Skermanella sp. TT6: one gene and its partner. The protein of the gene in region 1 interacts with the protein of each later gene in a pairwise test. Links are inferred from orthologs where the notes say so. Each region holds a gene or a part of one and is shown in the gene's direction. Other genes may lie near its edges.

What was found. The genes of interacting proteins can lie anywhere in the genome.
Region 2: the proteins of IGS68_RS23990 (region 1) and IGS68_RS06355 interact in binary tests that used the Escherichia coli proteins (3 or more experiments, as listed by UniProt). The link is inferred for Skermanella sp. TT6 from one-to-one orthologs.

The regions. Positions count from the first base shown.
Region 1 is NZ_CP067420.1:5,137,909-5,142,361, reverse strand. What follows is about bases 1,057-3,799. They hold IGS68_RS23990 (HesB/IscA family protein), read left to right. Parts: upstream 1,057-2,130; coding sequence 2,131-2,469; downstream 2,470-3,799. Other genes in these bases: IGS68_RS23980 (energy-coupling factor transporter transmembrane component T family protein), read left to right, coding at 3,186-3,785; IGS68_RS23985 (energy-coupling factor ABC transporter ATP-binding protein), read left to right, coding at 2,512-3,186; IGS68_RS23995 (SUF system Fe-S cluster assembly protein), read left to right, coding at 1,712-2,068; sufU (Fe-S cluster assembly sulfur transfer protein SufU), read left to right, coding at 1,200-1,682; IGS68_RS24005 (cysteine desulfurase), read left to right, coding at 1,057-1,200. In the rest of the region: more of IGS68_RS24005, read left to right, coding at 1-1,056; IGS68_RS23975 (biotin transporter BioY), read left to right, coding at 3,968-4,453. UniProt on the Escherichia coli protein: Is able to transfer iron-sulfur clusters to apo-ferredoxin. Multiple cycles of [2Fe2S] cluster formation and transfer are observed, suggesting that IscA acts catalytically.
Region 2 is NZ_CP067420.1:1,365,609-1,369,350, reverse strand. Bases 856-3,742 are described here. They hold IGS68_RS06355 (ferredoxin family 2Fe-2S iron-sulfur cluster binding protein), read left to right. Parts: upstream 856-2,077; coding sequence 2,078-2,407; downstream 2,408-3,742. Other genes in these bases: murI (glutamate racemase), read left to right, coding at 3,186-3,742; tenA (thiaminase II), read left to right, coding at 2,414-3,085; IGS68_RS06360 (molecular chaperone DnaJ), read left to right, coding at 1,265-1,927; IGS68_RS06365 (cysteine desulfurase family protein), read left to right, coding at 856-1,094. Also shown: more of IGS68_RS06365, read left to right, coding at 1-855. UniProt on the Escherichia coli protein: Ferredoxin are iron-sulfur proteins that transfer electrons in a wide variety of metabolic reactions. Although the function of this ferredoxin is unknown it is probable that it has a role as a cellular electron transfer protein.

The DNA.
Region 1 (4,453 bases):
GTCCGCAAGGACTTCCCCATCCTGTCGCGCACCATCTACGACAAGCCGCTGGTCTATCTGGACAGTGCCGCCAGCGCCCAGAAACCGCGCCGGGTGATCGACGCCATGGTTTCCTGCATGACGGAGGAATACTCCAACGTGCATCGGGGCGTCCACTGGCTGAGCGCCACCGCGACCACGCGGTTCGAGGCGGCCCGGAAGACCGTGCAGCGCTTCATCAACGCCCGCGAGGACCGCGAGGTGGTCTTCACCCGCAGCGCCACCGAGGCGATCAACCTGGTGGCGTCGAGCTGGGGGCGGACCAACCTGCGGGAAGGCGACGAGGTCGTCATTTCGCAGATGGAACATCACGCCAACATCGTGCCGTGGCAGATGCTCCGGACCGAGAAGGGCATCGTCCTGAAGATCGTGCCGATCGACGAGTCCGGCACCCTGCTGATGGACGAGTACGAGAAGCTGCTGGGGCCGAAGACCAAGCTGGTCGCGATCAGCCACATGTCCAACGCGCTCGGCACCATCAACCCGGTCAAGGACATCGTCCGGATCGCCCACGCCAAGGGCATCCCGGTGCTGGTCGACGGCTGCCAGGGCGTCACCCACCTGGGCGTGGACGTGCAGGACCTGGACGCCGACTTCTACGTCTTCTCCGGCCACAAGCTGTACGGCCCGACCGGCATCGGCGTGCTCTACGGCAAGGCCGAGATCCTGGAAGCCATGCCGCCCTACCAGGGCGGCGGCGACATGATCGCCCGCGTCACCTTCGAGGAAACGACCTTCAAGGGCATCCCGCATCGTTTCGAGGCCGGAACGCCGGCCATCGTCGAGGTGATCGGGCTGGGCGCGGCGCTGGAATACCTGATGGAGCTGGGACTGGACAGGATCGCCGCGCACGAGCGCGACCTGCTGGCCTATGCGACGGCGCAGCTGACGGAGATCCCGGGGCTGCGGATCTACGGCACCTCGCCGAACAAGGCGAGCATCCTGTCCTTCACGCTGGGCGACGCCCATCCGCACGACATCGGAACGATCGTCGACCGGGCCGGCGTCGCGGTTCGGGCCGGGCACCACTGCGCCCAGCCGCTGATGGACTTCTACAATGTGCCGGCGACGGCGCGGGCCTCCTTCGCGCTCTACAACACCTTCGACGAGGTGGACGCGCTGGCGGCGTCGCTCCGCCGGGTCCAGGAGATCTTCGGGTGATGACGGGAGCGACGATGGACGACCTGCGGGACCTGTACCAGGAAGTCATCCTGGACCACGGCAAGAACCCCCGGAACCTCCGCCATCCGGAGGACAGCAACCGGGAAGCGCGCGGCGACAACCCGATGTGCGGCGACAAGGTCACCGTATACCTGAAGGTGAGCCCCGACGGCATCGTCGAGGACGCCGCCTTCGAGGGGCGGGGCTGCGCCATCTCCACCGCCTCGGCCTCGATGATGACGGAGCTGGTCGCCGGCCGGACCGAGGCGGAGGTGAAGGCCCTGTTCGAGCGCTTCCACGAGATGTGCACCAAGGACGACCACGAGCATGTCCATGGCGGGGGCGTGGACGGGGAGGCCCTGGAGCGGCTCCAGGTGCTGGCGGGAGTCCGCCAGTTCCCGATGCGGGTCAAGTGCGCCACCCTTGCGTGGCACACCCTGGACGCGGCCCTGGCGGGCGGCGCCAAGGCTTCTACCGAATGAACGGGCGGCAGGTTCGAGGAGGCGATGAAATGCCAGACGATGTGAGCGGCCAAGTGCTGGAGCAGACCGGCGTGGTGGACAACGAGACTTTGATGGACCAGGTGATCGACGCGATCAAGACCGTCTACGATCCGGAGATCCCGGTCAACATCTGGGAACTGGGGCTGGTCTACCGGGTCAACGTGGACGCGGAGAAGAACGTCGAGGTCGACATGACCCTGACGGCGCCGTCCTGCCCGGTGGCAGGCGAGATGCCGATGCAGGTGCAGCAGGTCATCGAGAATCTCGACGCCGTGAAGTCATGCCGCGTCGAACTGGTCTGGGAACCGTCCTGGCATCCCGGCATGATGTCGGAAGAAGCCAAGGTGGCCCTGGATATGTTCTGATGCCGCGGATCGGCACTGGAATCGGCACCGGACAGAGCATGCAGAAGTCGGAGTAGAACGAGATGGCACTTCCCAAGGCAATGACGATCACCGACGCCGCGGCCGAGCGGGTCAAGCAGATCATGGCGAAGTCGGAGAAGCCGGCCCTGGGCCTGCGCGTCGGCGTCAAGACGCGCGGCTGCTCCGGACTCAGCTACACCGTCGAATACGCCGAGGAGATCAAGAAGTTCGAGGAGGTGGTCGAGGACAAGGGCGTCAAGATCCTGATCGATCCGGCCGCGACCATGTTCCTGATCGGCACCGAGATGGACTATGTGGACGACAAGATCCAGTCCGGCTTCGTCTTCAAGAACCCGAACGAGAAGGCCCGCTGCGGCTGCGGCGAGAGCTTCAGCGTCTGACGGCCGGCCCGCGGTACCGTTCCCGATGCGGGCCTTTCCTCCGTGATCGAACTTCGGCAGGTCAGCCACCGGTTCGGCGACCATCAGGTCCTGCGCGACGTGTCGGTGACCCTGGCGGAGCGCCGGGTCGCCGTGGTCGGCGCGAACGGGTCGGGCAAGAGCACCTTCGCCCGCCTGCTGAACGGGCTGGTGGTGCCGGACGAGGGCTCGGTGCTGGTGGACGGGCTGGACACCCGGACGGAGGGCAAGGCCGTCCGCCGCAAGGTCGGCTTCGTGTTCCAGGACCCGGACACCCAGATCGTCTATCCCATGGTCGAGGAAGACATCGCCTTCGGCCTGAAGAACCTGAAGCTGGACCGCGCAGAGATCGACCGGAGGGTGGCCGCGGTGCTGGACCGCTACGGGCTGGCCGGGCACCGGAGCCGCCCCGCGCACCTGCTGAGCGGCGGCCAGAAGCAGATGCTGGCGATCTGCTCGGTGCTGGTGATGGAACCGGCTTACGTCGTGTTCGACGAGCCGACGACGCTGCTCGACCTGCGCAACAAGCGCATGGTCATGGAAACGGTGGCCGGACTGCCCCAGGCCGCCGTCTTCGTCTCCCACGACCTGGACCTGCTCGGCGGGTTCGACCGGGTCCTGGTCTTCGACGGCGGCCGGATCGTCGCCGACGATCGCCCCTCCGCCGCCATATCCCGTTATGTAGAACTGATGGCCTGATGCTGGGCCTCTATATCGAGCGCGAGTCGCCGGTCCACGCGCTGGCCCCGGGCGCCAAGATGCTGGCGCTGATGCTGGTGGCGGTCGGCCTGATCCAGGTGACCGATCCCCGCGTCCTCGGCGTCGTCCAGGCCGTGGCCCTGGGCCTGTTCGCCCTGGCGCGCCTGCCGCCCCGCGAGGTCGCGGCCCAGCTTCGCCCGGTGCTGCTGCTGGGACTGTTCTTCTTCGCGGTCCACGCGCTGCTGGTCGGCTGGGAGAGCGGGCTGGTCACGGTCCTGCGCTTCACCGTGCTGGTTTCCCTGGCGGTGCTGATCACCCTGACGACCCGGGTCTCTGACATGGTAGAGGCCCTGGAACGGGGGCTCCGGCCCCTGCGCCGGGTCGGCGTCAATCCCGCCAAGGCCGGCCTGATGATCTCGCTCGCGATCCGCTTCGTGCCGCTGCTGATCGATCTGGTCCGCGAGATCCAGGCCGCCCAGCGGTCGCGCGGCCTGGAGCGCAGCGTCACCGCCGTGGCGGTGCCGCTGATCGTCAAGACGCTGCGCATGGCCAGCGTGCTGACCGACGCGATCGAAGCCCGCGGCTACGATCCCGATTGAGTTTTCCGCGCCGGCGCGCCATGTCTCCGCCTTGCTGGTGCGGAGCGAAGTGCCGCAGGTCGGCCTTCGCCCGTCAGGGCGAACGCCGACATCCTGCGTCAACGCTCCGGCCATGTTGTCGGCCTTCGGCCGAGGCCGACCTACGATTAATCGATCAAAACCAAGTACCGGACCACACCGACATGCTGACCACCCGCGACATGGTCCATATCGCCCTGTTCGCCGCCATCATGGCGGCGCTGGGGCTGATGCCGCCGATCCCGGTCGGGTTCATCCCCGTGCCGATCACCGCCCAGTCCATGGGCGTCATGCTCGCCGGCTCGATCCTGGGGGCCAAACGCGGCGGCCTCGCGATGCTGCTGTTCCTGGCGCTGGTGGCGGTGGGCCTGCCGCTGCTGTCGGGAGGGCGCGGCGGCCTTGGCGTGTTCTTCGGCCCGACCGCCGGATTCCTGCTGTCCTGGCCGGTCGGCGCCTTCGTGGTCGGCTGGCTGACGGAACGCTTCCGCACCCGCCTGACCTTCGCCCGCCTGCTGGCCGCCTGCGCCGCGGGCGGGATCTTCGTGGTCTACGCGATCGGCATCGTCGGCGTCAGCTTGGTCGCCGGCCTGCCGCTGTTCCAGGCCGCCGCCGGCTCCCTGGCCTTCATCCCCGGCGACCTGGCCAAGGCC
Region 2 (3,742 bases), 3.8 Mb from region 1 along the record:
CCGCCGTGCGCGACGCCGTGATGGCGGCGCTGGAGACCGCCGGCAACCCCTCCTCCGTCCACGGCTTCGGCCGGCGCGCGCGGCGGCTGGTGGAGGACGCGCGGGCCGAGGTGGCGGCGCTGGCCGGCGTCGCCCCGGCGCGGGTCGTGTTCACGTCGGGCGGGACCGAGGCGAACACGTCGGCCTTGGCCACGGGAGCCGCGAGGGGCAACGGCCGCCGCGTGCTGGTGTCGGCGATCGAGCATGATTCCGTGCTGGAGACCGTTCCCGATGCGGAGCGGATCCCGGTCACGCGGGACGGCACGGTCGACCTCGCGGCGCTCGACCGGATGCTGGCGCGGGACGGCGGGACGGCCCTGGTCTCGGTCATGCTGGTCAACAACGAGACGGGCGTGATCCAGCCGGTCGCCGAGGCGTCGCGCCTCGCCCATGCCCACGGCGCGCTGTTCCATTGCGACGCGGTGCAGGGGGCCGGCCGCATCGGCATCGACGCCGACCCGCTCGGGATCGACCTGTTGACCCTGTCGGCCCACAAGCTGGGGGGTCCCCACGGCGTGGGCGCCCTGGTGGTGCGGGACGGCATCCCGATCATTCCCGTGCTCCGCGGCGGCGGGCAGGAACAGCGCCGCCGGGCCGGCACGGAGAATGTCGCCGGGATAGCCGGGTTCGGCGCCGCCGCCAGGCTCGCTCGGGACGCCGCGGACGGGACGGATCGGCTGGGCCGGCTGCGCGACGGGCTGGAGCGGCGCATCGCCGAGGCGGCGGAAGCGGCCGGCGTGCCCGTGCTGATCCATGGCCGAGCCGCGCCGCGGGTATCGAACACGACCTGCGTGTCGATCCCGGGCATCCCGAGCGAAACGCAGATCATGGCGCTGGACCTGGCCGGCGTGGCGGTCAGCGCCGGCTCTGCCTGCTCCAGCGGCAAGGTCAAGCCGTCGCACGTGCTGACCGCGATGGGCGTGGATGCCGGCGCAGCGTCCTCCGCCATCCGGGTCAGCCTGGGCTGGGCGACGGGACCGGAGGAAATCGACCGTTTCGTCGATGCCTGGAGCGCGCTGTGCCGGCGCCGGGCACGCGCCACGGCCGGGTCCTGACGGTTTGTCCGAAGGTCTGGCCGCGACGTATGGCGTTGCCCGGGGAACACCTTATCTGTAAAGACGCACGACCTGTAAGGACGCAGGCCAGCCCGCGGGATACGGGTTCCGTCACCCCGGGCACCGGCTCCATGACATTCTGGCTCCATAACATTCAGAAGCGATGCGGCATGATTGAACGCAAAGGCGGCGGGGCACGGGGCGGCTCGGGAAAAGGCGGAATCGGCGGCGGGCCCGGAACCGTGGCGGGAGACCTGGTCCCGTGCTGGCTCTGCTCGCATTCGGTCTCGCCGCGCGCGCTGTTCTGCCACAACTGCGGCACGGTGCAGCCGCCGCGCTCGATCGATCCCTTCACGCGGCTGGGGCTGCCGGTCCGCTTCGACCTGGACCCCGCGACGCTGGAGCGGCAGTTCGCCGGCTTCCGCCGGACCCTCGCGCCGGAACGGTTCGAGAGCAAGGGGCCGCGGGAGAAATCCAACGCGCGGGCGCAGTTCGACGCCTTCAGGCACGCCTACGACACGCTGCGCGATCCGATCCGCCGCGCCCGGTTCCTGCTCGACATCGTCCATGGCGCCGGCCAGCCGACCCCCGCCGATCCGGAACTCGACGGGATGGAGGCCGCCCTGGCGGGTGCCGGCGACACGGCGGAACTGGACCGGGTGGCCAACCAGGCCGCCCGCGGCACGGAGCAGTGCATCCACGACCTGTCGTCCGCGTTCCGCGCCGGGGACCTGGACGCCGCGGCGCTCATCGTCCACCGGCTGGAGCGGCTCGAAGCGCTCACCGGCGCGGCGCGGCGGCGGCGTCCCGGCCTGCGCGGCGACGCTCCCTGAGACGGTCCGCGGGGAGACGCGCCGGGAGGACACGCGGAGGAAATCGGTGGAAATGATGAAGGATTCGCTTGACGGGGCGATAGGTCGAACCTTTAGTCCCGCGTCTCGGGTTTTCGACCGGTAAGTGAAGAACGACGGAGTTGTGGCATCATGCCGAAGATCACATTCATCGACACCGAGGGCAACAAGCGCGACGTGGATGCGCCCTTGGGCCTGTCGGTGCTGGAAATCGCCCATCGCAACGACATCGACCTGGAAGGGGCGTGCGAGGGCTCGCTGGCCTGCTCGACCTGCCACGTGATCGTCGAACCCGAATGGTACGACCTGCTGACCGACGCGTCCGAGGACGAGGAGGACATGCTGGACCTCGCCTTCGGCCTGACCAAGACCTCCCGCCTGGGCTGCCAGATCATCATGTCCGAGGAGCTTGACGGCCTGACGGTCCGGCTGCCCTCCGGCACGCGCAACATGATGGGCTGACGCCCGATGGCCGCACGCCTGTTCGACCGCCTGAAGGAGGCGGCGGGACCGGAATGGACGGGCTACACCCGCCACGAGTTCGTCCGCCGGCTGGGCGACGGCAGCCTGCCCGAAGCCTCGTTCCGCCACTACCTGATCCAGGATTACCTGTTCCTGATCCATTTCGCCCGCGCCTACGCGCTGGCGGTCTACAAGAGCGACACCCTGGCCGACATGCGGCAGGCGGGCGCGTCGCTCTCGGCGATCCTGGACCTGGAAATGGGGCTGCACGTCGGGTTCTGCGCCGGATGGGGCCTGGACGAGGCGGCCATGGCGGCCTCTCCCGAGGCGACCGGCACCCTGGCCTATACCCGCTACGTGCTGGAACGCGGCACGGCCGGCGACCTGCTCGACCTGCACGTGGCGCTGGCGCCCTGCATCGTCGGCTACGCGGAGATCGCCGCGGAACTGACGGCCGATCCGGCGACGCGGCTGGAGGGGAACCCCTACCGCGCCTGGATCGAGATGTATGCCGGCGAGGAATACCGCGCCGTCGCGGCGGCCGAGATCGACCAGCTGGACAGCCTGTACGGAAGGCGCGGCGGGGAGGCGCGGTTCCCCGACCTGGCCCGCACCTTCACGACCGCGAGCCGGCTGGAAGCCGGGTTCTGGGAAATGGGCCTGAAGCTGCTGCCCTGAGCGTGCCGCGGGTGGCGGCAATCTTGATTAACTGCGTCTTCACCATATTGGCCCAGGGTCGGGAGATCCTTTCCCCTGGCCCTCCCTCCGGTGAGTCTCCATGACCTTCCATGACCGGCCGATCGGCATCTTCGACAGCGGTGTCGGCGGCCTGACCGTGCTGCGGGCACTCCGCGAGCGGCTGCCGACCGAGCAGCTGCTCTACCTGGGCGACACCGCCCGCCTGCCCTACGGCACCAAGAGCCCCGAGACGATCGCCCGCTACGCGGTCCAGGCGGCGGGGCTGCTGGTCGGGCGCGGCATCAAGCTGCTGGTGGTCGCCTGCAACACCGCGTCGGCCCACGCGCTCGACGCGCTCCGCGACGCCTATCCCCAGATCGAGGTGACGGGCGTGATCGAGCCGGGCGCCGAGGCGGCCTGCGCCGCGTCGGCCAGCGGGCGGATCGCGGTGATCGCGACCGAGAGCACGGCGCGGGCCGGCGCCTACGAGGCGGCGATCCGCCGGATCCGGGGGGACGCCGAGATCGCCACCCGGGCCTGCTCGGTGTTCGTGGCGCTCGCGGAGGAAGGCTGGCTCGACGGGCCGGTGGCCGAAGCCGCCGCGCGGCGCTATCTGGCGCCCCTGTTCGCGGACAAGGACGCCGGCTCCAGGCCGGA